DNA from 2 places in the Pseudomonas sp. LPB0260 genome. Region 2 is predicted to be linked to the other one. Evidence: riboswitches for the same ligand, from Rfam matches in the RefSeq annotation. Region 2 holds a riboswitch; the other holds the start of a gene.
What was found. A riboswitch is a leader RNA that binds a small molecule or an ion and turns the genes downstream of it on or off. The one in region 2 is predicted to bind thiamine pyrophosphate.
Positions count from the first base shown of each region.

Region 1: linked by a shared signal. The riboswitch ahead of thiC (phosphomethylpyrimidine synthase ThiC) and the one ahead of thiC (phosphomethylpyrimidine synthase ThiC) in region 2 are both predicted to bind thiamine pyrophosphate.

Region 1 covers NZ_CP058247.1:1,758,836-1,773,349, forward strand. Annotated here, with positions in the region: gene msbA (lipid A export permease/ATP-binding protein MsbA) at 1-741, shown strand, start outside; gene LPB260_RS07705 (GNAT family N-acetyltransferase) at 741-1,637, shown strand; gene LPB260_RS07710 (PIG-L deacetylase family protein) at 1,640-3,034, shown strand; gene hldE (bifunctional D-glycero-beta-D-manno-heptose-7-phosphate kinase/D-glycero-beta-D-manno-heptose 1-phosphate adenylyltransferase HldE) at 3,127-4,548, shown strand; gene LPB260_RS07720 (metal ABC transporter ATPase) at 4,566-5,492, opposite strand; gene LPB260_RS07725 (aldo/keto reductase) at 5,534-6,343, opposite strand; gene LPB260_RS07730 (FAD-binding oxidoreductase) at 6,343-7,515, opposite strand; gene LPB260_RS07735 (multidrug efflux SMR transporter) at 7,580-7,912, opposite strand; gene LPB260_RS07740 (LysR family transcriptional regulator) at 7,998-8,882, shown strand; gene waaA (lipid IV(A) 3-deoxy-D-manno-octulosonic acid transferase) at 8,916-10,199, shown strand; gene LPB260_RS07750 (TolC family outer membrane protein) at 10,279-11,718, opposite strand; TPP riboswitch at 11,938-12,044, shown strand; gene thiC (phosphomethylpyrimidine synthase ThiC) at 12,143-14,032, shown strand; gene nudF (ADP-ribose diphosphatase) at 14,127-14,514, shown strand, end outside.
Region 2 covers NZ_CP058247.1:5,076,720-5,091,233, reverse strand. Annotated here, with positions in the region: gene parE (DNA topoisomerase IV subunit B) at 1-1,672, opposite strand, end outside; gene LPB260_RS22725 (YqiA/YcfP family alpha/beta fold hydrolase) at 1,689-2,306, opposite strand; gene cpdA (3',5'-cyclic-AMP phosphodiesterase) at 2,384-3,199, opposite strand; gene LPB260_RS22715 (DUF1249 domain-containing protein) at 3,330-3,782, opposite strand; gene nudF (ADP-ribose diphosphatase) at 3,773-4,372, opposite strand; gene thiC (phosphomethylpyrimidine synthase ThiC) at 4,467-6,356, opposite strand; TPP riboswitch at 6,455-6,561, opposite strand; gene LPB260_RS22700 (TolC family outer membrane protein) at 6,781-8,220, shown strand; gene waaA (lipid IV(A) 3-deoxy-D-manno-octulosonic acid transferase) at 8,300-9,583, opposite strand; gene LPB260_RS22690 (LysR family transcriptional regulator) at 9,617-10,501, opposite strand; gene LPB260_RS22685 (multidrug efflux SMR transporter) at 10,587-10,919, shown strand; gene LPB260_RS22680 (FAD-binding oxidoreductase) at 10,984-12,156, shown strand; gene LPB260_RS22675 (aldo/keto reductase) at 12,156-12,965, shown strand; gene LPB260_RS22670 (metal ABC transporter ATPase) at 13,007-13,933, shown strand; gene hldE (bifunctional D-glycero-beta-D-manno-heptose-7-phosphate kinase/D-glycero-beta-D-manno-heptose 1-phosphate adenylyltransferase HldE) at 13,951-14,514, opposite strand, start outside.

The DNA.
Region 1 (14,514 bases), 3.1 Mb from region 2:
CTGAGCTTCGTCTACCCGGGGGCGGAGAAGCCGGTGTTGAACGACATCTCCTTCAGCGTCGAGCCGGGGCAGATGGTCGCCCTGGTCGGGCGTTCCGGCAGCGGCAAGTCGACCCTGGCCAGCCTGATTCCGCGCTTCTACCACCACGATCAGGGGCAGATCCTCCTCGATGGCGTGGATGTCGAGGAGTACACCCTGCGCAACCTGCGCCGGCACATCGCCCTGGTCACCCAGCACGTCACCCTGTTCAACGATACCGTGGCCAACAACATCGCCTATGGCGACGTCGCTGGCGCGCCGCTGGAACAGGTGCGCAAGGCGGCCGAGGCGGCTTATGCCGACGAGTTCATCAGCGTCATGCCGGAGGGCTATGACACCCTGGTGGGCGAGAACGGCGTGCTGCTGTCCGGGGGACAGCGTCAGCGTCTGGCGATCGCCCGGGCGTTGCTCAAGGACTCGCCGCTGCTGGTGCTCGACGAAGCCACCTCGGCGCTGGACACCGAGTCCGAGCGGCATATCCAGGCCGCCTTGGACGAGGTGATGAAGGGCCGCACCACCCTGGTCATCGCCCATCGTCTGAGCACCATCGAGAAGGCCGACCTGATCCTGGTGATGGACCAGGGCCGTATCGTCGAGCGCGGCACCCACCGCGAGTTGCTGGAACAGAACGGTTATTACGCGCGCCTGCATGCCAAGCAGTTCGAGGTCGGTGGCGAGACCGTGGTGGAGCAGGACGTTTGATGCTGAGTCATCTGCGCCTCTGGCGCGAGCAGGGCTGGACCCCGATCGATGCCGCCACCTATGCCGAGCTCTGGCAGCGTTTCGGCGGCAGCGTGGCCACCCATCCGCAGGTGATCGAGCGCCTGGCCGACCTGGCCGGCATCGCGGTGCGCTATCTGGGCTGGTCGCAGCAGGGTGAGCTGAAGGCGGCTGTGGCGACCTGGGGCCGCCACCTGGCGTTGTCCAAGGATGTGCTCAAGCAGCGCGGGCGGCGTGGGCTGTTCGACCTGGGCAATGCCGAGATCATCCTGCCGCTGGCCCCTGACGCGCGGGTGCAGTTGCGGCACAAGGCGCGCTACGTTTCCGATCTGCACGGCGAACGCATCACCTCGCTGCGCGAGCAGGCCGAGGGCCTAGCCCTGGCGCGTGAGCCGGAGCAGTACAGCAAGAAGTTCCGCTACAACCAGCGCCGCGAGCAGCGTCTGCTGGAAGAGGCGGGCGGGGTGATCCGGCCGATGCTGGAGCTCAGCGCCGCCGAGCAGGCGGCGATCTACGCCGACCTGTTCCAGCGCCGCTGGGGCTTCGAGGCCACCGGCAAGGCGCACCTGGCAGAGGTCTTCGCGCTGATGCGCGAGTTCATGACCGGTTCGCTGATCTACCTCAACGACGAGCCGGTGGCCATCCAGGTGCTCTACCGGGTCGAGGCGCCGCAGTGGATCAGCCTGGAGTACATCAACGGCGGGGTCGACCCGCAGAACCGCGACTTCAGCCCCGGCAGCGTGCTCAGCTTCGTCAATACCCAAGCCGCCTGGGTCGAGGCCCGGGCCCTGGGCAAGCCGCTGCGCTACTCCTTCGGTCGCGCCGACCGCGAGTACAAGGACCGCTGGTGCAATCGCGTGCCGGTCTATCAGGTGTGAGCATGGCCGGCCGCAAGCAACAGCTCCTCAAGCGTCATCGTCGGCACAAGCGCATCGCCCTGCTGGTGGGCATGCTGCTGTTGGCGCTGCTCGGCGTGCTGCTGGCCTGGTGGCTGGTGCCGCTGCTGCTGGTGCTGGGCTGGGTAGGCCACGAGGCCTGGTTCGCCGATCACCTGTTCTACTCGCCGGCCGATGACTACCGCTACGACTTCCCGCCGGGTACGCGGCAGCTGCCGGCGCGCGTGGCCGATGGGATGCTCGAGGTGGAGGGCGACTTCGCCAGCGCCGACACCCTGATCCTGCAGCTGGAGCTCCGGGCCGGCTGGCTGGGGCGCTGGCTCGACCCCCATGTGCTGGTCGGCGAGGATCGCCAGGATTTCGAGCGTGGCGTCAGTGGGCGGCGCTACCTCAACTTGTCCAGCCAGGGCGAGGCCCTTGCCGCCGGCGGCCTGCCGATCCGTGGGCGCTTCTGTCGCCTGGGCGCCAGTGCCACGTTTTACGCCCTGAGTAATCCCGATTACGCCCGCCAGCGGCTGATGGTCATCGCCCCCCATGCCGACGACGCCGAGCTGGCCGCATTCGGCCTGTACAGCCGCGCCGCCGAGGCGAGCATCGTCACCCTGACCCAGGGCGAGATCGAGGCCGATGCCTACCGGCGCCTCGGCCTGGACCAGGCCGCGGCGGCGCGCCTCAAGGGCCGCCTGCGCACCTGGGACAGCCTGGCGGTGCCGCTGTGGGGCGGCGTCACCCCGGAGCGTTGCGTGCAGCTCGGCTACTACTGCCTGCAGCTGCCAGCCATGGCCGAGCAGCCCGCCCAGGCCTTCGGCTCTCGCGAATCCGGGGAGTGCGATACTCGCGGTGCCCGCCGCCACAACCCGCTGCAATTGCCCGGCGATGCCGATGGTGTGCCCAGCTGGCACAACCTGGTGGCGGACCTGGTGGCGCTGCTGGAGCATTACCGCCCCGAGCTGCTGGTCACCCCGCACCCCGAGCTGGACCCGCACAGCGATCATGTCGCCGCGACCCGCGCGCTGCAGGAGGCAATCCAGCGCAGCAGCTGGAAGCCCGCGACCCTGCTGCTCTACGCCAATCACCTGCACGACAACGACCGCTGGCCCATGGGCCCTGCCGGCCAGGGCATCGCCCTGCCGCCGGCCATCGAGCCCTTGCCGGCCGATGGCCTGTGGAGCCCGGGCCTGAGCGCCGAGGTGCAGGTGGACAAGGCCATGGCCCTGGCCATGCAGCACGACCTGCAAGGGCCGCTGCCGACCAAGAAACGCCTGCGCCGGCTGATCCAGCGCCTGCTGGCCGGGCGCCGCTGGCCGGCCAGTGGCGAGGACGAGTTTTTCCGCAAGGCGGTGCGCCGCCACGAGCTGTTCTGGGTGCGTCCTCTGTAGGAGGGCACCGCACCTGGCGCGCGCCTGGCCGGCATCGGCCGATATTCCCGACATGCTATGATCTGCGGCGATTTTGCCGCCCCGGAGTCCCCATGAAGTTGTCCATGCCCCGTTTCGACCAAGCCCCCGTTCTGGTGGTGGGCGATGTCATGCTCGATCGTTACTGGCACGGCGGCACCTCGCGGATCTCCCCGGAGGCGCCGGTGCCGGTGGTCAAGGTCGAGCAGATCGAGGACCGCCCCGGTGGCGCCGCCAACGTCGCGCTGAACATCGCCGCGCTGGGGGCCCCGGCCGTGCTGGTCGGCGTCACCGGCGCCGACGAGGCCGCCGACAGCCTGAGTAACAGCCTGCAGGCGGTGGGGGTCAAGACCCGCTTCCAGCGTATCGCCGACCAGCCGACCATCGTCAAGCTGCGGGTGCTGAGCCGTCACCAGCAACTGCTGCGCATGGACTTCGAGGAAGCCTTCAGCACCGATGCGGACGCCATCGCCCGGGAAGTCGAGGCGCTGCTCGAGGGGGTCAAGGTGCTGGTGCTGTCCGACTACGGCAAGGGCGCGCTGAAGAATCACCAGGTGCTGGTGCAGGCCGCTCGCGCCCGCGGCATCCCGGTGCTGGCCGATCCCAAGGGCAAGGACTTCTCCATCTACCGCGGCGCCAGCCTGATCACCCCCAACCTCAGCGAGTTCGAGACCATAGTCGGGCGCTGCGCCGACGAGGCCGAGCTGGTCGCCAAGGGCGCGGCGCTGATGCGCGAGCTGGACCTCGGCGCGCTGCTGGTGACCCGCGGCGAGCACGGCATGACCCTGCTGCGCCCTGAGCATGCACCGCTGCACCTGCCGGCCCGCGCCCGCGAGGTGTTCGATGTCACCGGTGCCGGCGACACAGTGATCTCCACCCTGGCCGCCAGCCTAGCCGCCGGCGAGGAGTTGCCGCAGGCAGTGGCGCTGGCCAACCTCGCCGCCGGCATCGTGGTCGGCAAGCTCGGCACCGCGGCGATCAGTGCCCCCGAGTTGCGCCGCGCGGTGCAGCGTGAGCAGGGCTCCGAGCGCGGCGTGCTGAGCCTGGACCAGCTGCTGCTGGCCATCGAGGACGCCCGCGCCCATGGCGAGAAGATCGTCTTCACCAACGGTTGCTTCGACATCCTCCACGCCGGTCACGTGACCTACCTGGAGCAGGCTCGTGCCCAGGGCGATCGCCTGGTCCTGGCGGTCAACGACGACGCCTCGGTCAGCCGCCTCAAGGGGCCAGGCCGGCCGATCAACTCGGTGGACCGGCGCATGGCGGTGCTCGCCGGCCTCGGCGCGGTGGACTGGGTGGTGAGCTTCGCCGAGGACACTCCCGAGCGGCTGCTCGAGCAGGTGCGCCCGGACGTGCTGGTCAAGGGCGGCGACTACGGCATCGACCAGGTGGTCGGTGCCGAGATCGTCACGGCCTATGGCGGTGAAGTGCGGGTGCTCGGCCTGGTGGAAAACAGCTCGACCACCGCCATCGTCGAGAAGATCCGCAGCAAATAGTCACCGCGGCGAACCGCTCAGCCTCTCAGCGGCGTCGCTGCGTCCGTCGCGCCGCCGGGGCTGGACGGTTTCAGCCCGTGCAGGCTCAGCCAATCCTTCCAGCGAATGCGTTCGTCGCGCACCAGCCAGCCGTCCTGGGGCGCGAAACTTTCCGCCAGCCACAGGCCGCGCGTGCTGGCCGGGGTCAGCAGGCCGTTTTCCAGGGTCAGCAGTTCCGCGGTCGGCTTGCCGCCCTGTAGCGGGATCAGGTACAGGTCGGGGCGCGAGCGGTCGAGGCGGGCGACCAGCTGGCCGTCCTCCAGGTGCTCGTCGACGTGGAACAGGCTGGGCTGCCTGGCCTCCTTCGGCAGCTCCAGGCACAGGTCGTAGACCAGCTGCAGCGAGGCCGTCGGCAGGTGCACATAGGCGCGCGGGCGCTCCAGCAGGGTCAGGTTGCCGCATTGCACCGGTCGCGCCGCGCCGGATAGCGGGCTCAGGCGAAAGTGCGCGGCCTCGCGGTAATGCAGCGCGCCCTGGTAGGGCGCCGGCAGCCAGGTGTCGCCAAAGCGGCCGTACAGCCAGCCTTCCGGGGTTTCCACCAGGCACTCCTCGGCGACCTCCTGGATTGCGGTGTGCAATGGCAGGTTCAGTTCATGGGTGGGGACGTAGCCGGAGATCAGCTTGAGCACCACGTCGCCGCGATCCAGGCGCCGCTGGCGCACCAGCAGCCAGTATTCGCGGCCCTGCCAGCTCAGGGTCAGGCGTACCGAGACCCCGAGGTTGGCCAGTTCCACGGCGAAGTGCTGGCTGTCGCCGATGGCGATCGCCTGGCGTCGCGCCAGCACCTGGTTGAAGTTCAGTGGCTGGCCGATGCCCTGGTAGCTCAGGCGGTCCGCTCCCGCCTCGACGAACAGCGGCAGGGTCTTGAAGACGCTGGGATTCTTGCGGATCAGCGCGCGCGCCATCTCGGCTCCTTTCGCGGGGTGGCCTGGCCGCGAGCGCGGGCTCAGGCGATGTCCTGGATCACCGCCGCGGCTGTCGCCACGTTGTCGGCCAGGTGCTGCGGGTTGATGGTGCCGATGATCGCGCTGCTCACCGCCGGGTGGCCGAAGATCAGCTCGAAGCTGGCACGCACCGGATCTTCGCCCGGTTGCAGGCAGGCATGGCCGCTGGCCAGGGCCTTCTTCACCAGGATGCCTTTGCCGTGCAGCTCGGCGTAGTCCAGCACCGGCACCTCGCCCTGCTCGTTGAGATTGTAGGTGACCATCGCGCAGTCACCCTGCTCGAGGGCCAGCAGGCCGCCCTCGACGGTCTTGCCGGACAGGCCGAAGGCGCGGATCTTGCCTTCGCGCTTGAGCGCGGCGAGGGTCTCGTAGAGGCCGCTGTCCTGCAGGATGGCGACATCGTTGCCGTCCGAGTGCACCAGCAGCAGGTCGATGAAATCGGTCTCCAGGCGCTTGAGGCTGCGCTCCACGGAGAGGCGCGCGTGGGACGGGGAAAAGTCGAAGCGCGACTGACCGTCCTCGAACTCCTCGCCGACCTTGCTGACGATCACCCACTGCTCGCGCTGGCCGCGCAGCAGCGGGCCGAGGCGCGCCTCACTGGTGCCGTAGGCGGGGGCCGTGTCGATCAGGTTGATGCCCAGCTCGTGAGCCTGGGCCAGCAGCGCGCGCGCCGCCGCGTCATCCGGGATGCGAAAGCCGCTGGGGTACTTCACCCCCTGGTCGCGGCCCAGCTTGACGGTGCCCAGGCCCAGCGGGGAGACCAGCAGTCCGGTCGCGCCGAGCGGGCGGTGGAGGTTGTGCAGGGTGTGCATCAGAACAGTTCCTCCCAGGCGGGATGGGCGATGGCCGGGCGCGGCAGCTCGGGCAGTGGCGGATGGCCGGCGGGCTGGATACCGTCGCGCGCCAGCGTCGCCAGCACGCGGTCGGCGAAGTCCGGGGCCAGGGCAAGTTTAGTCGGCCAGCCGACCAGCAGGCGGCCCTGTTCGGCGAGAAAGGCGTTGTCGGGGCGCACCAGGCCGGATTGCGCCGGTTCGGCGCGCTCGACCCGCAGGGTGGCCCATTGCGCGCTGCCGAAATCGACCCAGGGCAGCAGCTCGCCCAGCTCCTTCTGCGCCGCCCGGACCTGCGCCGCCGGTTCGCGGGCTACTCCATCGGCCTCGGCCAGGTCGCCGCCCAGGTACCAGACCCACTGGCCGTCGGCCGCCGGGTGGCTGGTGACCGTCACCCGCGGCTTGGGGCCGCCGCCCAGGCAGTGGGCGTACAGCGGCTTGAGGGTCGGCCCCTTGACCAGCACCATGTGCAGCGGGCGCAACTGTTGGGCCGGTTGCTGCAGGCCGAGCGCCGCGAGCAGCTCGGCGTTGCCGCGGCCGGCGCTGAGGGCGATGCGCTGGGCGCGGATCTCGCGGCCGTCGACGCGCAGGCCGACCAGCTCGTCCTGCTCGCGCAGCGGTTCGATGCGCTCGGCCGCCAGCAACCCGTCACCGGCCAGTTCGGCGAGGCGGGCGATCAGGCTGGGCACGTCGAGCACCAGTTCGGCCAGGCGGTAGACCTTGCCCTTGAACCTGGGGTGTTGCAGCGCCGGCGGCAGCTGTTCGCCCTTGACCTGGTCGACCCGGCCGCGCACCGCCTTGCTGGCGAAGAAGCTGGTCAGGTTGCCGGCCAGGCTGCCGGGCGACCACAGGTAGTGGGCCTCGGACAGCAGGCGCACGCCGGACAGATCCAGCTCGCCGCTGCCGGCCAGGGCCTCGCGCCAGCGCCGCGGCATGTCGGCGATGGCTTCCGAGGCGCCGCTCAGCGCGCCATGCAGAGCGTACTTGGCGCCGCCGTGGATGATGCCCTGGGACTTGACGCTCTGCCCGCCGCCGAGGCTGGCGTTTTCCACCAGCAGGGTGGCGAAGCCCTGGCGGCGCAGGCGCGCATTGAGCCAGAGGCCGGCGATACCGCCGCCGACGATCAGGACGTCAGTGCTCAGAGCTTGGGACATGGGCGCGCCTCGATAGGAAAACAGGCGCGCAGTATAACCCGCGAGGTCGTGGTGGCTGCCTCGCTCAGTGGCCGACGCTTTGCGAGAACAGCTGGATCACCACCACCCCGGCGACGATCAGGCCCATGCCGAGCAGGGCCGGCAGGTCCAGGCGCTGCTGGTAGAGCACGGCGGCGGCGACGCTCACCAGGACGATGCCCAGGCCGGCCCACACCGCGTAGGCGACGCCGACCGGGATGGTCTTGACCACCAGGCTGAGCATCCAGAACGACAGCACGTAGCCGCCCACCACCAGCAGCAGCGGCAGGGGCCGGTTGAAGCCGTCCAGCGCCTTCATCGAGGCGGTGGCGACGACTTCCGCGGAAATGGCGATGGCGAGGTAGAGATAGCCGGTCATGGTGGAACTCCTGTGGGTGCTGCCGCCATTCTAGGGAGATTCATGATGGGATAAACTTATTACCTATCTGAAATGGAGATGGGTCATGCAGTGGAGCCTCGAGCAGATTCGCCTGTTCATCAGTGTCGCCGAGGGCCGCTCGTTCTCCGCCGTGGCGCGGCAGATGAATCGCGCGCAGTCGGCCGTCAGCACGGCGATTGCCCAGTTGGAGGTCGATCTGGGCGTGCAGTTGTTCGCGCGCAGCAGCGGCCGCCAGCCGCAGCTGACGGAAGCCGGCGCCAGCTTGCTCGAGGAGGCGCGCGAAGTGCTGCGCCAGTGCGAGCGTCTGGAAGGGCGGGCCCTCGGCCTGGCCCGCGGCGAGGAGGCGCGGCTGCGCCTGGCCCAGGACGAGGCGATGCCCTATCCGCCGGTGCTCGATAGCCTGGAGGCGCTGGCCCGGCAGTTTCCGCAGCTCGAGGTGCAGGTCGCCAGCGCCGCCCAGGGCGATGTCGCGCGCAAGCTGCTGGAGCGTCGCGCCGACCTGGGCCTGCTGTTCCACCACGAACAGATGCCCGAGGCCCTGGAGCGCCAGCGCCTCGGCGCCATCGGCATGGTCACGGTGTGCGGCGCCGGCCATCCGCTGGCCGCGCACGATTATGTGGATCGCCGCGAACTGGCCCGGCACCGTCAGCTGCTGATGGCGCCCCAGGACAGCCGCTACCCCGGTGGCGAGCAGATCAGTCCCCAGGTCTGGCGCGCCGACAGTTTCTACGTCATGGCCGAACTGCTGATGCGCAACCTCGGCTGGGCCTGGCTGCCACGCCATGTGGCGCAGTACCCGACCTACCTGGGGCAGCTGGTGGAATTGCGCAGCGACTGGACGCCGCCGCCCCTGGTGGTGGAGCTGGTCTGCCGGCGCGACGAGGCCCTGGGGCCGGCGGCCTTGTGGCTGGCCGACTGCCTGGCCGAGCACCTGCAGGCCATTGGCTGATCGGCGGGCGCGGCTCTGCTAAGCTGCGCGCCCATGAATCGGACCCTCTATACCCTGCTGTTCCATCTCGGCCTGCCCCTGGTCGCCCTGCGCCTGGCCTACCGCGCCTGGCGGGCGCCGGCCTACGCCAGGCGCATCGGCGAGCGCTTCGCCTTCGGCCTGCCGGCGCTCGCCCCTGGCGGCATCTGGGTGCATGCGGTCTCGGTGGGCGAGAGCATTGCCGCCGCACCGCTGATCCGCGAGCTGCTGGCGCGCTACCCGCAGTTGCCGATCACCGTCACCTGCATGACCCCGACCGGCTCGGAGCGCATCCGCGCGCTGTTCGCCGCGCCGGAGTTCGCCGGGCGCGTGCAGCACTGCTACCTGCCCTATGACCTGCCCTGGGCCGCCGCGCGTTTTCTCGAGCGGCTGCGCCCGCGTCTGGCGCTGATCATGGAAACCGAGTTGTGGCCCAACCACATCCACCAGTGCGCCCGCCGCGGCATTCCCGTGGTCCTGGCCAACGCGCGGCTGTCCGAGCGCTCGGCACGCGGTTACGGGCGCTTCGCCAAACTGACCGCGCCGATGCTCGCCGAACTGAGCCTGATCGCCGCGCAGACGGCCGCCGAGGCCGAGCGCTTTCGCACGCTGGGTGCTCGCGGCGAATGCGTCGAGGTGACCGGCTCGATCAAGTACGACCTGCACGTCGACCCGGCCCTGCTCGATCGCGCCACCGAACTGCGGGTGCAGTGGGGCGCCAACGAGCGCCCGCTGTGGATCGCCGCCAGCACCCACGCCGGCGAGGACGAGATCATCCTCATCGCTCATCGCCAGCTGCTGGACCAGTACCCGGACGCACTGCTGATCCTGGTGCCGCGCCATCCGGAACGCTTCTCCGGCGTGTTCGAGTTGTGCCGGCGGCAGGGGTTCGCCACCCGTCGTCGCTCCACCGGCGAGGCGGTGAGCGACGCCGACCAGGTGCTGCTCGGCGATACCATGGGTGAACTGCTGTTTCTCTATGCCCTGGCCGACTGCGCCTTCGTCGGCGGTAGCCTGGTGGCCAATGGCGGCCACAACCTGCTGGAGCCGGCGGCACTGGGCAAGCCGGTGCTCAGCGGCCCGCACCTGTTCAACTTTCTCGAGATCGCCGCGCAACTGCGCGAGGCCGGGGCGTTGGGGGAAGTGGCCGATGCGCAGCAGCTCGCCGCCAGGGTGGCCGAGCTGTGGCAGCAGCCGCAGCAGGCGCAGCGCATGCGTGAGGCCGGCCTGGCGGTGATGAGGGCCAATCAGGGCGCGCTGCAGCGCCTGCTCGCCGGCGTGGGGCGCCTGCTCGGTTAGTCGCCGCGCCGGCTCTGCGGCCTGACCGAACAGCCATGAAAAAGCCGGCCACCTGGGCCGGCTTTTTCATGTTCGTCCTTCAGTAGTCCGGGTTGCCTTGCAGCTGCGCTTCCGCGGCCTTGGCCAGGTCCGGCGGGAGGAAATCCTGGTCCGGGTCGTAGTCCGGCTTGAGGAAGCTGCCCAGGGCCTCCAGATCGGCCGGGCTGAGGGTGCCGGCGGCCTGCTTGAGGCGCAGGTTGTTGAGGATGTAGTCGTAGCGTGCGTCGTTGTAGGTGCGCACCGAGCTGTACAGCTGACGCTGGGCGTTGAGCACGTCGACGATGTTGCGCGTACCGACCTGGTAGCCGATCTCGGTGGCTTCCACGGCGCTCTGGTTGGAGATGATCGACTGCTTGCGCGCCTGCACGGTCTCCACGTCGGTGTTCACCGCGCGGTGCAGGTTGCGGGTGTTCTGCACCACCTGACGGCGCAGGCTCTCGCGCAGCTGCTCGCTCTGGCTCAGGCGCTGGTAGGCCTCGCGCACCTGGGAGCTGGTCAGGCCGCCGCTGTACAGCGGGATGTTCAGCTGCAGGCCGATCGAGCGCTGCTCGACGTCGCCGCTGAAGCGCGCGGCGCTGGCGCCGCTGTTGCTGAAGCCGAGGCTGTCGTTGTCGCCCTTCTGGTAGCTGGCCACCGCATCCAGGCTAGGCGCATGGCCGGACTTGCGCTGGCGCAGGGTTTCCTCGGCGGCGCTGACCGCGTAGTTGCTGGCCAGCAGGTTGAGGTTCTGCGCGGCGGCGGTGTCGACCCAGGCCTTGGCGTCGTTGGGCGTCGGGGCGAGGATCGGCAAGCTGTGGTCGATGCCCTCGAGGGCGCCGTGTTCGCGATTGGTCAGGGTGATCAGGGCCTGGAAGGCGTCTTCCACCTGGCGCTCGGCGATGATCCGGTTGGCCCGCGCGGTGTCGAAGCCGGCCTGGGCCTCGAGCACGTCGGTCTTGTCCGACAGGCCGACGTCGAAGCGCTCGTTGGCCTGGTCGAGCTGGCGCTTGAAGGCGGCTTCCTCGGCCCGGGTCGAGGCCAGGGCGTCCTGGGCGCGTAGCACCGCGAAGTAGGTCTCGGCGCTCTGCAGGATCAGACTCTGCTCGGTGGCGGACAGTTCCAGGGCCGCCTGTTCGCTGCTTGCCTCGGCGGCCTGCAGCTGGAACCAGCGGTCGGCGCGGAACAGCGGCTGGCTGAGGTTGGCCTGGTACACCGTGCCGCTGCGCGTGCTGGTGCTGGCCGGCGAGTCGACCTCGGTGCGGGTGTTGCTCAGGTTGGCGCCCGCCGACAGGTTCGGCAGCAGACCGGCGCGGGCCTGGGGCACCACTTCGCGGCGGGCCTGGTAGTCGGCGCGCGCCGCCGCCAGGTCGGCGTTGTTGCTGGCGGCTTCCTGATAGACGGTGATCAGGTCGGTCTTGGTGGACAGCGGAGCCTGTTCGGCCCAGGCCAATCCGGCGGAGGCGGCGGCCACGGCAAGCGCCAGGGAGAGTCTGCGCAGCATTCGGGGAATCCTAGATTTGGCGGTAATCGGCAAGGCTAAGCGGGTCCGCCGGGAGGGGTCAAGCCGTGCCGAGGGCGCCGAGAGTGTAGTTTGCGACAAGCTATGTTGCCTGCTTGCAACAATCGGCGGCGCCCGTCCTTGGCGTCATTATCCGACGTATGGGTCAGGCGTTTTTGACTCGCCGGTTGGTTTTATCGCCGGCGGTTGATTAGACTGGGCGGGTTCTTGTCGGGGTGCCCCATATGCGGGGCTGAGATTGGCAGCTGCCGGATCCCGTTGAACCTGATCAGGTTAAGGCCTGCGTAGGGAACAAGATGTCCTCGCCCATCCTTCGGCGAGTCCTCTCGGCGCCGTCTCCGGTGCTCCCCGCACACCTCGCCCATCCCAGGTTCGCTCCGACATTCATCCAGGAGAGCACCAGCCGATGAGCGCACAAGAAAAGAAGAACCTGAGCGAGTCCGCCCAGGTCGACCAGCAGTCGATCCAGCCCTTCCCCCGCTCGCAGAAGATCTATGTGCAGGGATCGCGTCCGGACATCCGCGTACCGATGCGCGAGATCAGCCTGGACGTCACCCCGACCGATTTCGGCGGCGAGATCAACGCGCCGGTGCTGGTCTATGACACGTCCGGTCCCTACACCGACCCGAGCGTAACCATCGATGTGCGCCAGGGCCTGGCCGATGTGCGCAGCGCCTGGATCGAAGACCGCGGCGACACCGAGCTGCTCGATGGCCTGAGCTCCCATTTCGGCCAGGAACGCCTGGCCAACCCCGAACTGACCGCCATGCGCTTCGCCCACGTGCGCAACCCGCGCCGCGCCAAGCCCGGCAAGAACGTCAGCCAGATGCACTACGCGCGCCAGGGCATCATCACCCCGGAGATGGAATACGTCGCCATCCGCGAGAACATGAAGCTGCAGGAGGCCCGCGCCGCCGGCCTGCTGGAGCAGCAGCACGCCGGCCACAGCTTCGGTGCCTCGATTCCCAAGGAGATCACCCCGGAGTTCGTCCGCGAGGAGATCGCCCGCGGCCGCGCCATCATCCCGGCCAACATCAACCACGTGGAACTGGAGCCGATGATCATCGGCCGCAACTTCCTGGTGAAGATCAACGGCAACATCGGCAACTCGGCGCTGGGCTCCTCCATCGAGGAGGAAGTGGCCAAGCTGACCTGGGGCATCCGCTGGGGTTCGGACACCGTGATGGACCTGTCCACCGGCAAGCACATCCACGAGACCCGCGAGTGGATCATCCGCAACTCGCCGGTGCCGATCGGCACGGTGCCGATCTACCAGGCCCTGGAGAAGGTCAATGGCGTGGCCGAGGACCTGACCTGGGAGCTGTTCCGCGACACCCTGATCGAGCAGGCCGAGCAGGGCGTGGACTACTTCACCATCCACGCCGGTGTGCTGCTGCGCTACGTGCCGATGACCGCCAAGCGGGTCACCGGCATCGTCTCGCGCGGCGGCTCGATCATGGCCAAGTGGTGCCTGGCGCACCACAAGGAGAATTTCCTCTACACCCACTTCGAGGAAATCTGCGAGATCATGAAGGCCTACGACGTCAGCTTCTCGCTGGGCGACGGCCTGCGTCCCGGCTCGATCGCCGACGCCAACGACGAGGCACAGTTCGGCGAACTGGAGACCCTCGGCGAGCTGACCAAGATCGCCTGGAAGCACGACGTGCAGGTGATGATCGAAGGCCCCGGCCACGTGCCGATGCAGCTGATCAAGGAGAACATGGACAAGCAGCTGGAATGCTGCGACGAGGCGCCGTTCTACACCCTCGGCCCGCTGACCACCGACATCGCCCCCGGCTACGACCACATCACCTCGGGCATCGGCGCGGCGATGATCGGTTGGTTCGGTTGCGCCATGCTCTGCTACGTTACCCCCAAGGAGCACCTGGGGCTGCCGAACAAGGACGACGTGAAGACCGGCATCATCACCTACAAGATCGCCGCCCATGCCGCCGACCTTGCCAAAGGCCATCCGGGAGCGCAGATTCGCGATAATGCCTTGAGCAAGGCGCGCTTCGAGTTCCGCTGGGAAGACCAGTTCAACCTGGGCCTGGACCCGGACACGGCGCGCAGCTACCACGACGAGACCCTGCCCAAGGACTCGGCCAAGGTGGCGCACTTCTGCTCCATGTGCGGGCCGAAGTTCTGCTCGATGAAGATCACCCAGGAGGTGCGGGTCTATGCTGAAGAGCAACGCATCGCCGCCCTGGAGCTGGATCAGGAGGTCGAGCAGGGCATGCAGGCCAAGGCCGAGGAGTTCAAGGCACAAGGCGCGCAGCTCTATCACAAGGTGTGATGGGGGATGCAGCCACCGACGCAGTGCCGCGCCGGTGGCGAGAAGCTGATCTAGGGCGGGCCTTCGGGCCCGTTCCTGTTAACAGGGGGTGCTTATGCAGCGGGACGATGTAGAAATAATCGAGCGGGAGGCCTGCTTTCGCGGCTTCTACCAGCTCGACCGCGTGCGCCTGCGTCATCGCCAGTTCGCCGGGGGCATGGGGCCCGAGCTCAGTCGCGAGCTGTTCGTGCGTCACGATGCGGTCTGCGTGCTGCCCTACGACCCGCAGCGCGACGTCGTGGTGCTGATCGAGCAGTTCCGCGTCGGCGCCCTGGACAAGAGCGCCAATCCCTGGCTGCTGGAGCTGGTCGCCGGACTGATCGACACCGACGAGGAACCGGAGCAGGTGGCTCGCCGCGAGGCGGAGGAGGAGGCCGGTTTGAAGCTCAGCTCGCTGTGGCCGATCACCCAGTACTACCCCTCGCCCGGCGGTTCGGATGAGC
Region 2 (14,514 bases):
GCTTCTCGGCCACCAGGCGGTCGAGGATGCCGTCGCGCTCGGCGTCGTCCAGGGCGTAGAACACCTCCTTGCCCAGGTCGATGCGATACAGCGGCGGCATGGCCACATAAACGTGGCCGGCATCCACCAGGGGGCGGAAGTGCCGGACGAACAGCGCGCACAGCAGGGTGGCGATGTGCAGACCGTCGGAGTCGGCGTCGGCGAGAATGCAGATCTTGCCGTAGCGCAGCTGGGAGAGGTCGCTGGATCCCGGGTCGATGCCGATGGCCACGGCGATGTCATGCACCTCCTGGCTGGCCAGCACCTCGCCGCCGTCGACCTCCCAGGTATTCAGGATCTTGCCGCGCAGCGGCATGATCGCCTGGAACTCCTTGTCGCGCGCCTGCTTGGCGCTGCCTCCGGCCGAATCGCCCTCGACCAGGAACAGCTCCGCGCGCATCGGCTCCTGGCCGGCGCAGTCGGCGAGCTTGCCGGGCAGTGCCGGGCCCTGGGTGATGCGCTTGCGTTCGACCTTCTTGCCGGCCTTGAGGCGCCGGTTGGCGTTGCTGATCGCCAGCTCGGCGAGCTGCTGGCCGAACTCGGGGTGGGCGTTGAGCCACAGGCTGAAGGCGTCCTTGACCACACCAGAGACGAAGGCCGCGGCCTCGCGCGAGGACAGGCGCTCCTTGGTCTGCCCGGAGAACTGGGCATCCTGCATCTTCATCGACAGGACGAAGGCGATGCGCTCCCAGATGTCCTCGGGCGCCAGCTTGACCCCGCGCGGCAGCAGATTGCGGAACTCGCAGAACTCGCGCATGGCGTCCAGCAGGCCCTGGCGCAGGCCGTTGACGTGGGTGCCGCCCTGGGCGGTGGGAATCAGGTTGACGTAGCTCTCCTGCACGCCCTCGCCGCCCTCCGGCAGCCACAGCAAGGCCCAGTCCACCGCTTCCTTGTTACCACTGAGGCTGCCGCAGAACGGTTCCTCGGGCAGGCGCGGGTACTCGCTGACCGCATCCACCAGGTAGGAGCGCAGGCCGTCCTCGTAGAGCCACTCGACCCGCTCGCCGCTGGCCTTGTCCTCGAAACTGACCGCCAGGCCCGGACAGAGCACGGCCTTGGCCTTGAGCACGTGCTTGAGGCGGCTGACCGAGAACTTGTACGAGTCGAAGTACTTGGGGTCCGGCCAGAAATGCACGCTGGTGCCAGTGTTGCGCTTGCCGACCGTGCCCATTACCTCCAGATCGCTGGCCTTGAAGCCGTCGGCGAAGGCCATGCGGTATTCGCTGCCGTCACGCTTGACGCGCACCTCGACCCGGGTCGACAGGGCGTTGACCACCGAGATGCCGACGCCGTGCAGACCGCCGGAAAACTGGTAGTTCTTGTTGGAGAACTTGCCGCCGGCGTGCAGCTTGGTGAGGATCAGCTCGACCCCCGGCACCCCTTCCTCGGGGTGGATGTCCACCGGCATGCCACGCCCGTCGTCGAGCACTTCCAGGGAGTTGTCCTCGTGGAGGATCACCTGGATCGACTTGGCGTGGCCGGCCAGGGCTTCGTCGACGCTGTTGTCGATCACTTCCTGGGCCAGGTGGTTGGGCCGGCTGGTGTCGGTGTACATGCCCGGGCGCTTGCGCACCGGGTCGAGGCCGGAAAGGACTTCGATGGCGTCTGCGTTATAGGCGTTCTGCTGGGCCATGGGGTCTCGAATCGTATTAAAGGTCGGAGAAGTCGGCGTCGCGCCACAGGGTGGCGGGCACACCGGCAAAAGCAAAAAGCATCGGCAGGCGTGCGGCGAAGCCCTGGAAACCATGGTCGCCACCGGCCTGGATGCGCAGCGCGCAGGCCCGGTAGTAGGCCTCGGCCTGGCGGTAGTCGAGGGTTTCGTCGGCGGTCTGCAGCCACACCTGATAGCGCGCGGGGTCCTGCGGCGGCGGCACTTGCAGCTCACCCAGAGCCGTCACGTGCTCGGCGGTCAGCTCCCAGGTTTCATCGCTGTAGTAGTTCTTTTGCGGTCCCAGGTAGCCATCGAACAGCAGGTGCGGACGCACCGCCGGATTGATCAACAGCGCGCGCAAACCATGCCGTTCGGCCAAGTGGGTCGCATAGTAGCCGCCCAGGGAGCTGCCGACCAGCACGGGCCGACCGAGCTCGGCGATCAGCGCCTCGAGCTGGGCGATGGCCTGGCGCGGATGGTGATGCAGGGCCGGCACGCGCAGCTGCGCGGCCAGGCCCAGCCGCGCCATGGCCCGGCGCAGCAGGCTGGCTTTCAGCGAGTCGGGCGAGCTGTTGAGGCCGTGGATATAGAGGATGCTGGGACTGACTGCGGACATGGGTGACGAGGCTTGCGGCAAGGTACGGGAAGCCGAACGGTAGCAGTTTTACCGCCGCCGCCTCCAGCCCGTGGCTATCAATAGCCCTTGACGCTGTAGTCCACCTCGAACTGGATACCGGTGACCCGCGACACGCCGGTTTCCAGGCGGCCGTCGTCATGCAGGCGCAGCCAGCGGTAGCCCGGCGCGCAGCTGTCGACCTGGAAATCCTCGCTGCGCGGGGTGAATTGCACGCAGGTCGAGGGCGAGGCCAGCAGGCGCAGGTCGCCACGCTGCTGGTCGAACTCCTGGTGGATGTGCCCCCAGAGCAGCGCTCGCGCCTGGCTGTGGCGTTCGAGCACGGCGAACAGCGCCTCGGGGTTGCGCACGCCGATCGGCTCCATCCAGGCGCAACCGATGGACACCGGGTGGTGGTGCAGGCAGATCAGGTGATGGCGCTCCGGGGCTTCGCTCAGTGCGCGCTCGAGCAGCTCCAGCTGCTGGTCGGCAAGGTAGCCGGGCACCGCGCCGGGAATCGAGGAGTCGAGCAGGATGATGCGCCAGTTGCCCAGGTCGACCACCGGCTCCAGCAGGTCGCTGCCGGCGCAGGCGCTGTGCATCGCCGGCAGCTCGTCGTGGTTGCCGGGAAACCAGCGGGCCGGCGCCGGGATGGCCGCGGTCAGCTGGCGGAAGTGGGCGTAGGACGCCTCGCTGCCGTCCTGCGACAGGTCGCCGCTGGCCAGCATCAGGTCGATCCGTGGCTGCTCCTGAAGCACGAGCTCGATGACCCGTTGCAGGCTGTCCTGGGTGTCCATGCCCAACAGCTTGCCGCCCGCCTCGGCGAACAGATGGCTGTCGGATAGCTGCACCAGCAGCACCGAAGACTCAACAGCGGAAGTGGGCACGCTCGGCAAGGCCGTCTCCTCGAGCAGGGTGCTTGGATTATGCTAGCTAGCGCCGGCGATGGTAAACCCGCGAAGCGGGCTTGGGTCACAGAAAAACCGTCGTAATCGGGCGTAAACGCGACAACGCCCCGGGCGCCCCCTAGAACACCGGCGCCGGCTCGTGGCCGCAAGCCAGGCAGTGGCTCAGCCACTCGCCGAGGAACAGGTTGAGCTGGCTCTTTTCGTCCGGCTGGTGCATGGCCGCGTTCGGGTAGGGATAGATGCTGCGGAAGCGCCGGGCATTCTCGGCGCTGACCACCTCGGCCATGCGCGCATCGTGGTACACCCGCACTTGCAACTGCGGCACCGGCAACCAGGGCAGGCTGTGTTCCTGACGCACCAGCAGGGTGGTGGTGTAGGGGCAGGCCTCCAGCACCTCCAGCACCAGCACGCCCAGCACGCGGTCGCCCTGACTGAGGGCGACCCGGCGAGTCTTCTGCTCGCTGCGCATCTCCGGCAGCAGGCGCATCAGCCGGGCGTAGTTGGCCTCGCAGGCCGCCTGCAGCTCGACCAGGTCGACCCGGTAGCGCTCGCGCAACAGGTTCACGACCACAACCCCCTGACCTCGGCGCGGTTCAGCGCCAGCCATTGCAGGGCGATGATGCTCGCCGCATTGTCGATGCGGCCATCCTTCATCGCATCCAGGGCGTCCTCCAGCGGCCAGACATGCACGCGAATGTCCTCGCCCTCCTCGGCCAGGCCATGCACACCACCGGCGCCATCGCTGTCGCAACGGCCGATGAACAGGTGCACCCGCTCATCCGAACCGCCGGGCGAGGGGTAGTACTGGGTGATCGGCCACAGCGAGCTGAGCTTCAAACCGGCCTCCTCCTCCGCCTCGCGGCGAGCCACCTGCTCCGGTTCCTCGTCGGTGTCGATCAGTCCGGCGACCAGCTCCAGCAGCCAGGGATTGGCGCTCTTGTCCAGGGCGCCGACGCGGAACTGCTCGATCAGCACCACGACGTCGCGCTGCGGGTCGTAGGGCAGCACGCAGACCGCATCGTGACGCACGAACAGCTCGCGACTGAGCTCGGGCCCCATGCCCCCGGCGAACTGGCGATGACGCAGGCGCACGCGGTCGAGCTGGTAGAAGCCGCGAAAGCAGGCCTCCCGCTCGATTATTTCTACATCGTCCCGCTGCATAAGCACCCCCTGTTAACAGGAACGGGCCCGAAGGCCCGCCCTAGATCAGCTTCTCGCCACCGGCGCGGCACTGCGTCGGTGGCTGCATCCCCCATCACACCTTGTGATAGAGCTGCGCGCCTTGTGCCTTGAACTCCTCGGCCTTGGCCTGCATGCCCTGCTCGACCTCCTGATCCAGCTCCAGGGCGGCGATGCGTTGCTCTTCAGCATAGACCCGCACCTCCTGGGTGATCTTCATCGAGCAGAACTTCGGCCCGCACATGGAGCAGAAGTGCGCCACCTTGGCCGAGTCCTTGGGCAGGGTCTCGTCGTGGTAGCTGCGCGCCGTGTCCGGGTCCAGGCCCAGGTTGAACTGGTCTTCCCAGCGGAACTCGAAGCGCGCCTTGCTCAAGGCATTATCGCGAATCTGCGCTCCCGGATGGCCTTTGGCAAGGTCGGCGGCATGGGCGGCGATCTTGTAGGTGATGATGCCGGTCTTCACGTCGTCCTTGTTCGGCAGCCCCAGGTGCTCCTTGGGGGTAACGTAGCAGAGCATGGCGCAACCGAACCAACCGATCATCGCCGCGCCGATGCCCGAGGTGATGTGGTCGTAGCCGGGGGCGATGTCGGTGGTCAGCGGGCCGAGGGTGTAGAACGGCGCCTCGTCGCAGCATTCCAGCTGCTTGTCCATGTTCTCCTTGATCAGCTGCATCGGCACGTGGCCGGGGCCTTCGATCATCACCTGCACGTCGTGCTTCCAGGCGATCTTGGTCAGCTCGCCGAGGGTCTCCAGTTCGCCGAACTGTGCCTCGTCGTTGGCGTCGGCGATCGAGCCGGGACGCAGGCCGTCGCCCAGCGAGAAGCTGACGTCGTAGGCCTTCATGATCTCGCAGATTTCCTCGAAGTGGGTGTAGAGGAAATTCTCCTTGTGGTGCGCCAGGCACCACTTGGCCATGATCGAGCCGCCGCGCGAGACGATGCCGGTGACCCGCTTGGCGGTCATCGGCACGTAGCGCAGCAGCACACCGGCGTGGATGGTGAAGTAGTCCACGCCCTGCTCGGCCTGCTCGATCAGGGTGTCGCGGAACAGCTCCCAGGTCAGGTCCTCGGCCACGCCATTGACCTTCTCCAGGGCCTGGTAGATCGGCACCGTGCCGATCGGCACCGGCGAGTTGCGGATGATCCACTCGCGGGTCTCGTGGATGTGCTTGCCGGTGGACAGGTCCATCACGGTGTCCGAACCCCAGCGGATGCCCCAGGTCAGCTTGGCCACTTCCTCCTCGATGGAGGAGCCCAGCGCCGAGTTGCCGATGTTGCCGTTGATCTTCACCAGGAAGTTGCGGCCGATGATCATCGGCTCCAGTTCCACGTGGTTGATGTTGGCCGGGATGATGGCGCGGCCGCGGGCGATCTCCTCGCGGACGAACTCCGGGGTGATCTCCTTGGGAATCGAGGCACCGAAGCTGTGGCCGGCGTGCTGCTGCTCCAGCAGGCCGGCGGCGCGGGCCTCCTGCAGCTTCATGTTCTCGCGGATGGCGACGTATTCCATCTCCGGGGTGATGATGCCCTGGCGCGCGTAGTGCATCTGGCTGACGTTCTTGCCGGGCTTGGCGCGGCGCGGGTTGCGCACGTGGGCGAAGCGCATGGCGGTCAGTTCGGGGTTGGCCAGGCGTTCCTGGCCGAAATGGGAGCTCAGGCCATCGAGCAGCTCGGTGTCGCCGCGGTCTTCGATCCAGGCGCTGCGCACATCGGCCAGGCCCTGGCGCACATCGATGGTTACGCTCGGGTCGGTGTAGGGACCGGACGTGTCATAGACCAGCACCGGCGCGTTGATCTCGCCGCCGAAATCGGTCGGGGTGACGTCCAGGCTGATCTCGCGCATCGGTACGCGGATGTCCGGACGCGATCCCTGCACATAGATCTTCTGCGAGCGGGGGAAGGGCTGGATCGACTGCTGGTCGACCTGGGCGGACTCGCTCAGGTTCTTCTTTTCTTGTGCGCTCATCGGCTGGTGCTCTCCTGGATGAATGTCGGAGCGAACCTGGGATGGGCGAGGTGTGCGGGGAGCACCGGAGACGGCGCCGAGAGGACTCGCCGAAGGATGGGCGAGGACATCTTGTTCCCTACGCAGGCCTTAACCTGATCAGGTTCAACGGGATCCGGCAGCTGCCAATCTCAGCCCCGCATATGGGGCACCCCGACAAGAACCCGCCCAGTCTAATCAACCGCCGGCGATAAAACCAACCGGCGAGTCAAAAACGCCTGACCCATACGTCGGATAATGACGCCAAGGACGGGCGCCGCCGATTGTTGCAAGCAGGCAACATAGCTTGTCGCAAACTACACTCTCGGCGCCCTCGGCACGGCTTGACCCCTCCCGGCGGACCCGCTTAGCCTTGCCGATTACCGCCAAATCTAGGATTCCCCGAATGCTGCGCAGACTCTCCCTGGCGCTTGCCGTGGCCGCCGCCTCCGCCGGATTGGCCTGGGCCGAACAGGCTCCGCTGTCCACCAAGACCGACCTGATCACCGTCTATCAGGAAGCCGCCAGCAACAACGCCGACCTGGCGGCGGCGCGCGCCGACTACCAGGCCCGCCGCGAAGTGGTGCCCCAGGCCCGCGCCGGTCTGCTGCCGAACCTGTCGGCGGGCGCCAACCTGAGCAACACCCGCACCGAGGTCGACTCGCCGGCCAGCACCAGCACGCGCAGCGGCACGGTGTACCAGGCCAACCTCAGCCAGCCGCTGTTCCGCGCCGACCGCTGGTTCCAGCTGCAGGCCGCCGAGGCAAGCAGCGAACAGGCGGCCCTGGAACTGTCCGCCACCGAGCAGAGTCTGATCCTGCAGAGCGCCGAGACCTACTTCGCGGTGCTACGCGCCCAGGACGCCCTGGCCTCGACCCGGGCCGAGGAAGCCGCCTTCAAGCGCCAGCTCGACCAGGCCAACGAGCGCTTCGACGTCGGCCTGTCGGACAAGACCGACGTGCTCGAGGCCCAGGCCGGCTTCGACACCGCGCGGGCCAACCGGATCATCGCCGAGCGCCAGGTGGAAGACGCCTTCCAGGCCCTGATCACCCTGACCAATCGCGAACACGGCGCCCTCGAGGGCATCGACCACAGCTTGCCGATCCTCGCCCCGACGCCCAACGACGCCAAGGCCTGGGTCGACACCGCCGCCGCGCAGAACCTCAACCTGCTGGCCAGCAACTACGCGGTCAGCGCCGCCGAGGAAACCCTGCGCCAGCGCAAGTCCGGCCATGCGCCTAGCCTGGATGCGGTGGCCAGCTACCAGAAGGGCGACAACGACAGCCTCGGCTTCAGCAACAGCGGCGCCAGCGCCGCGCGCTTCAGCGGCGACGTCGAGCAGCGCTCGATCGGCCTGCAGCTGAACATCCCGCTGTACAGCGGCGGCCTGACCAGCTCCCAGGTGCGCGAGGCCTACCAGCGCCTGAGCCAGAGCGAGCAGCTGCGCGAGAGCCTGCGCCGTCAGGTGGTGCAGAACACCCGCAACCTGCACCGCGCGGTGAACACCGACGTGGAGACCGTGCAGGCGCGCAAGCAGTCGATCATCTCCAACCAGAGCGCCGTGGAAGCCACCGAGATCGGCTACCAGGTCGGTACGCGCAACATCGTCGACGTGCTCAACGCCCAGCGTCAGCTGTACAGCTCGGTGCGCACCTACAACGACGCACGCTACGACTACATCCTCAACAACCTGCGCCTCAAGCAGGCCGCCGGCACCCTCAGCCCGGCCGATCTGGAGGCCCTGGGCAGCTTCCTCAAGCCGGACTACGACCCGGACCAGGATTTCCTCCCGCCGGACCTGGCCAAGGCCGCGGAAGCGCAGCTGCAAGGCAACCCGGACTACTGAAGGACGAACATGAAAAAGCCGGCCCAGGTGGCCGGCTTTTTCATGGCTGTTCGGTCAGGCCGCAGAGCCGGCGCGGCGACTAACCGAGCAGGCGCCCCACGCCGGCGAGCAGGCGCTGCAGCGCGCCCTGATTGGCCCTCATCACCGCCAGGCCGGCCTCACGCATGCGCTGCGCCTGCTGCGGCTGCTGCCACAGCTCGGCCACCCTGGCGGCGAGCTGCTGCGCATCGGCCACTTCCCCCAACGCCCCGGCCTCGCGCAGTTGCGCGGCGATCTCGAGAAAGTTGAACAGGTGCGGGCCGCTGAGCACCGGCTTGCCCAGTGCCGCCGGCTCCAGCAGGTTGTGGCCGCCATTGGCCACCAGGCTACCGCCGACGAAGGCGCAGTCGGCCAGGGCATAGAGAAACAGCAGTTCACCCATGGTATCGCCGAGCAGCACCTGGTCGGCGTCGCTCACCGCCTCGCCGGTGGAGCGACGACGGGTGGCGAACCCCTGCCGCCGGCACAACTCGAACACGCCGGAGAAGCGTTCCGGATGGCGCGGCACCAGGATCAGCAGTGCGTCCGGGTACTGGTCCAGCAGCTGGCGATGAGCGATGAGGATGATCTCGTCCTCGCCGGCGTGGGTGCTGGCGGCGATCCACAGCGGGCGCTCGTTGGCGCCCCACTGCACCCGCAGTTCGGTGGCGCGATCGAGCAGGGCCGGGTCGACGTGCAGGTCGTACTTGATCGAGCCGGTCACCTCGACGCATTCGCCGCGAGCACCCAGCGTGCGAAAGCGCTCGGCCTCGGCGGCCGTCTGCGCGGCGATCAGGCTCAGTTCGGCGAGCATCGGCGCGGTCAGTTTGGCGAAGCGCCCGTAACCGCGTGCCGAGCGCTCGGACAGCCGCGCGTTGGCCAGGACCACGGGAATGCCGCGGCGGGCGCACTGGTGGATGTGGTTGGGCCACAACTCGGTTTCCATGATCAGCGCCAGACGCGGGCGCAGCCGCTCGAGAAAACGCGCGGCGGCCCAGGGCAGGTCATAGGGCAGGTAGCAGTGCTGCACGCGCCCGGCGAACTCCGGCGCGGCGAACAGCGCGCGGATGCGCTCCGAGCCGGTCGGGGTCATGCAGGTGACGGTGATCGGCAACTGCGGGTAGCGCGCCAGCAGCTCGCGGATCAGCGGTGCGGCGGCAATGCTCTCGCCCACCGAGACCGCATGCACCCAGATGCCGCCAGGGGCGAGCGCCGGCAGGCCGAAGGCGAAGCGCTCGCCGATGCGCCTGGCGTAGGCCGGCGCCCGCCAGGCGCGGTAGGCCAGGCGCAGGGCGACCAGGGGCAGGCCGAGATGGAACAGCAGGGTATAGAGGGTCCGATTCATGGGCGCGCAGCTTAGCAGAGCCGCGCCCGCCGATCAGCCAATGGCCTGCAGGTGCTCGGCCAGGCAGTCGGCCAGCCACAAGGCCGCCGGCCCCAGGGCCTCGTCGCGCCGGCAGACCAGCTCCACCACCAGGGGCGGCGGCGTCCAGTCGCTGCGCAATTCCACCAGCTGCCCCAGGTAGGTCGGGTACTGCGCCACATGGCGTGGCAGCCAGGCCCAGCCGAGGTTGCGCATCAGCAGTTCGGCCATGACGTAGAAACTGTCGGCGCGCCAGACCTGGGGACTGATCTGCTCGCCACCGGGGTAGCGGCTGTCCTGGGGCGCCATCAGCAGCTGACGGTGCCGGGCCAGTTCGCGGCGATCCACATAATCGTGCGCGGCCAGCGGATGGCCGGCGCCGCACACCGTGACCATGCCGATGGCGCCGAGGCGCTGGCGCTCCAGGGCCTCGGGCATCTGTTCGTGGTGGAACAGCAGGCCCAGGTCGGCGCGACGCTCCAGCAGCTTGCGCGCGACATCGCCCTGGGCGGCGCTGGCGACCTGCACCTCGAGCTGCGGAAACTGCCGGGCCAGCGCCTCCAGGCTATCGAGCACCGGCGGATAGGGCATCGCCTCGTCCTGGGCCAGGCGCAGCCGCGCCTCCTCGCCGCGGGCCAGGCCGAGGGCCCGCCCTTCCAGACGCTCGCACTGGCGCAGCACTTCGCGCGCCTCCTCGAGCAAGCTGGCGCCGGCTTCCGTCAGCTGCGGCTGGCGGCCGCTGCTGCGCGCGAACAACTGCACGCCCAGATCGACCTCCAACTGGGCAATCGCCGTGCTGACGGCCGACTGCGCGCGATTCATCTGCCGCGCCACGGCGGAGAACGAGCGGCCCTCGGCGACACTGATGAACAGGCGAATCTGCTCGAGGCTCCACTGCATGACCCATCTCCATTTCAGATAGGTAATAAGTTTATCCCATCATGAATCTCCCTAGAATGGCGGCAGCACCCACAGGAGTTCCACCATGACCGGCTATCTCTACCTCGCCATCGCCATTTCCGCGGAAGTCGTCGCCACCGCCTCGATGAAGGCGCTGGACGGCTTCAACCGGCCCCTGCCGCTGCTGCTGGTGGTGGGCGGCTACGTGCTGTCGTTCTGGATGCTCAGCCTGGTGGTCAAGACCATCCCGGTCGGCGTCGCCTACGCGGTGTGGGCCGGCCTGGGCATCGTCCTGGTGAGCGTCGCCGCCGCCGTGCTCTACCAGCAGCGCCTGGACCTGCCGGCCCTGCTCGGCATGGGCCTGATCGTCGCCGGGGTGGTGGTGATCCAGCTGTTCTCGCAAAGCGTCGGCCACTGAGCGAGGCAGCCACCACGACCTCGCGGGTTATACTGCGCGCCTGTTTTCCTATCGAGGCGCGCCCATGTCCCAAGCTCTGAGCACTGACGTCCTGATCGTCGGCGGCGGTATCGCCGGCCTCTGGCTCAATGCGCGCCTGCGCCGCCAGGGCTTCGCCACCCTGCTGGTGGAAAACGCCAGCCTCGGCGGCGGGCAGAGCGTCAAGTCCCAGGGCATCATCCACGGCGGCGCCAAGTACGCTCTGCATGGCGCGCTGAGCGGCGCCTCGGAAGCCATCGCCGACATGCCGCGGCGCTGGCGCGAGGCCCTGGCCGGCAGCGGCGAGCTGGATCTGTCCGGCGTGCGCCTGCTGTCCGAGGCCCACTACCTGTGGTCGCCCGGCAGCCTGGCCGGCAACCTGACCAGCTTCTTCGCCAGCAAGGCGGTGCGCGGCCGGGTCGACCAGGTCAAGGGCGAACAGCTGCCGCCGGCGCTGCAACACCCCAGGTTCAAGGGCAAGGTCTACCGCCTGGCCGAACTGGTGCTCGACGTGCCCAGCCTGATCGCCCGCCTCGCCGAACTGGCCGGTGACGGGTTGCTGGCGGCCGAGCGCATCGAACCGCTGCGCGAGCAGGACGAGCTGGTCGGCCTGCGCGTCGACGGCCGCGAGATCCGCGCCCAGCGCATCGCCCTCAGCGCCGGCCGCGGCAACGCCGAGCTGCTCGCGGCGCTCGGCCTGCAGCAACCGGCCCAACAGTTGCGCCCGCTGCACATGGTGCTGGTCAAGGGGCCGACCCTCAAGCCGCTGTACGCCCACTGCCTGGGCGGCGGCCCCAAGCCGCGGGTGACGGTCACCAGCCACCCGGCGGCCGACGGCCAGTGGGTCTGGTACCTGGGCGGCGACCTGGCCGAGGCCGATGGAGTAGCCCGCGAACCGGCGGCGCAGGTCCGGGCGGCGCAGAAGGAGCTGGGCGAGCTGCTGCCCTGGGTCGATTTCGGCAGCGCGCAATGGGCCACCCTGCGGGTCGAGCGCGCCGAACCGGCGCAATCCGGCCTGGTGCGCCCCGACAACGCCTTTCTCGCCGAACAGGGCCGCCTGCTGGTCGGCTGGCCGACTAAACTTGCCCTGGCCCCGGACTTCGCCGACCGCGTGCTGGCGACGCTGGCGCGCGACGGTATCCAGCCCGCCGGCCATCCGCCACTGCCCGAGCTGCCGCGCCCGGCCATCGCCCATCCCGCCTGGGAGGAACTGTTCTGATGCACACCCTGCACAACCTCCACCGCCCGCTCGGCGCGACCGGACTGCTGGTCTCCCCGCTGGGCCTGGGCACCGTCAAGCTGGGCCGCGACCAGGGGGTGAAGTACCCCAGCGGCTTTCGCATCCCGGATGACGCGGCGGCGCGCGCGCTGCTGGCCCAGGCTCACGAGCTGGGCATCAACCTGATCGACACGGCCCCCGCCTACGGCACCAGTGAGGCGCGCCTCGGCCCGCTGCTGCGCGGCCAGCGCGAGCAGTGGGTGATCGTCAGCAAGGTCGGCGAGGAGTTCGAGGACGGTCAGTCGCGCTTCGACTTTTCCCCGTCCCACGCGCGCCTCTCCGTGGAGCGCAGCCTCAAGCGCCTGGAGACCGATTTCATCGACCTGCTGCTGGTGCACTCGGACGGCAACGATGTCGCCATCCTGCAGGACAGCGGCCTCTACGAGACCCTCGCCGCGCTCAAGCGCGAAGGCAAGATCCGCGCCTTCGGCCTGTCCGGCAAGACCGTCGAGGGCGGCCTGCTGGCCCTCGAGCAGGGTGACTGCGCGATGGTCACCTACAATCTCAACGAGCAGGGCGAGGTGCCGGTGCTGGACTACGCCGAGCTGCACGGCAAAGGCATCCTGGTGAAGAAGGCCCTGGCCAGCGGCCATGCCTGCCTGCAACCGGGCGAAGATCCGGTGCGTGCCAGCTTCGAGCTGATCTTCGGCCACCCGGCGGTGAGCAGCGCGATCATCGGCACCATCAACCCGCAGCACCTGGCCGACAACGTGGCGACAGCCGCGGCGGTGATCCAGGACATCGCCTGAGCCCGCGCTCGCGGCCAGGCCACCCCGCGAAAGGAGCCGAGATGGCGCGCGCGCTGATCCGCAAGAATCCCAGCGTCTTCAAGACCCTGCCGCTGTTCGTCGAGGCGGGAGCGGACCGCCTGAGCTACCAGGGCATCGGCCAGCCACTGAACTTCAACCAGGTGCTGGCGCGACGCCAGGCGATCGCCATCGGCGACAGCCAGCACTTCGCCGTGGAACTGGCCAACCTCGGGGTCTCGGTACGCCTGACCCTGAGCTGGCAGGGCCGCGAATACTGGCTGCTGGTGCGCCAGCGGCGCCTGGATCGCGGCGACGTGGTGCTCAAGCTGATCTCCGGCTACGTCCCCACCCATGAACTGAACCTGCCATTGCACACCGCAATCCAGGAGGTCGCCGAGGAGTGCCTGGTGGAAACCCCGGAAGGCTGGCTGTACGGCCGCTTTGGCGACACCTGGCTGCCGGCGCCCTACCAGGGCGCGCTGCATTACCGCGAGGCCGCGCACTTTCGCCTGAGCCCGCTATCCGGCGCGGCGCGACCGGTGCAATGCGGCAACCTGACCCTGCTGGAGCGCCCGCGCGCCTATGTGCACCTGCCGACGGCCTCGCTGCAGCTGGTCTACGACCTGTGCCTGGAGCTGCCGAAGGAGGCCAGGCAGCCCAGCCTGTTCCACGTCGACGAGCACCTGGAGGACGGCCAGCTGGTCGCCCGCCTCGACCGCTCGCGCCCCGACCTGTACCTGATCCCGCTACAGGGCGGCAAGCCGACCGCGGAACTGCTGACCCTGGAAAACGGCCTGCTGACCCCGGCCAGCACGCGCGGCCTGTGGCTGGCGGAAAGTTTCGCGCCCCAGGACGGCTGGCTGGTGCGCGACGAACGCATTCGCTGGAAGGATTGGCTGAGCCTGCACGGGCTGAAACCGTCCAGCCCCGGCGGCGCGACGGACGCAGCGACGCCGCTGAGAGGCTGAGCGGTTCGCCGCGGTGACTATTTGCTGCGGATCTTCTCGACGATGGCGGTGGTCGAGCTGTTTTCCACCAGGCCGAGCACCCGCACTTCACCGCCATAGGCCGTGACGATCTCGGCACCGACCACCTGGTCGATGCCGTAGTCGCCGCCCTTGACCAGCACGTCCGGGCGCACCTGCTCGAGCAGCCGCTCGGGAGTGTCCTCGGCGAAGCTCACCACCCAGTCCACCGCGCCGAGGCCGGCGAGCACCGCCATGCGCCGGTCCACCGAGTTGATCGGCCGGCCTGGCCCCTTGAGGCGGCTGACCGAGGCGTCGTCGTTGACCGCCAGGACCAGGCGATCGCCCTGGGCACGAGCCTGCTCCAGGTAGGTCACGTGACCGGCGTGGAGGATGTCGAAGCAACCGTTGGTGAAGACGATCTTCTCGCCATGGGCGCGGGCGTCCTCGATGGCCAGCAGCAGCTGGTCCAGGCTCAGCACGCCGCGCTCGGAGCCCTGCTCACGCTGCACCGCGCGGCGCAACTCGGGGGCACTGATCGCCGCGGTGCCGAGCTTGCCGACCACGATGCCGGCGGCGAGGTT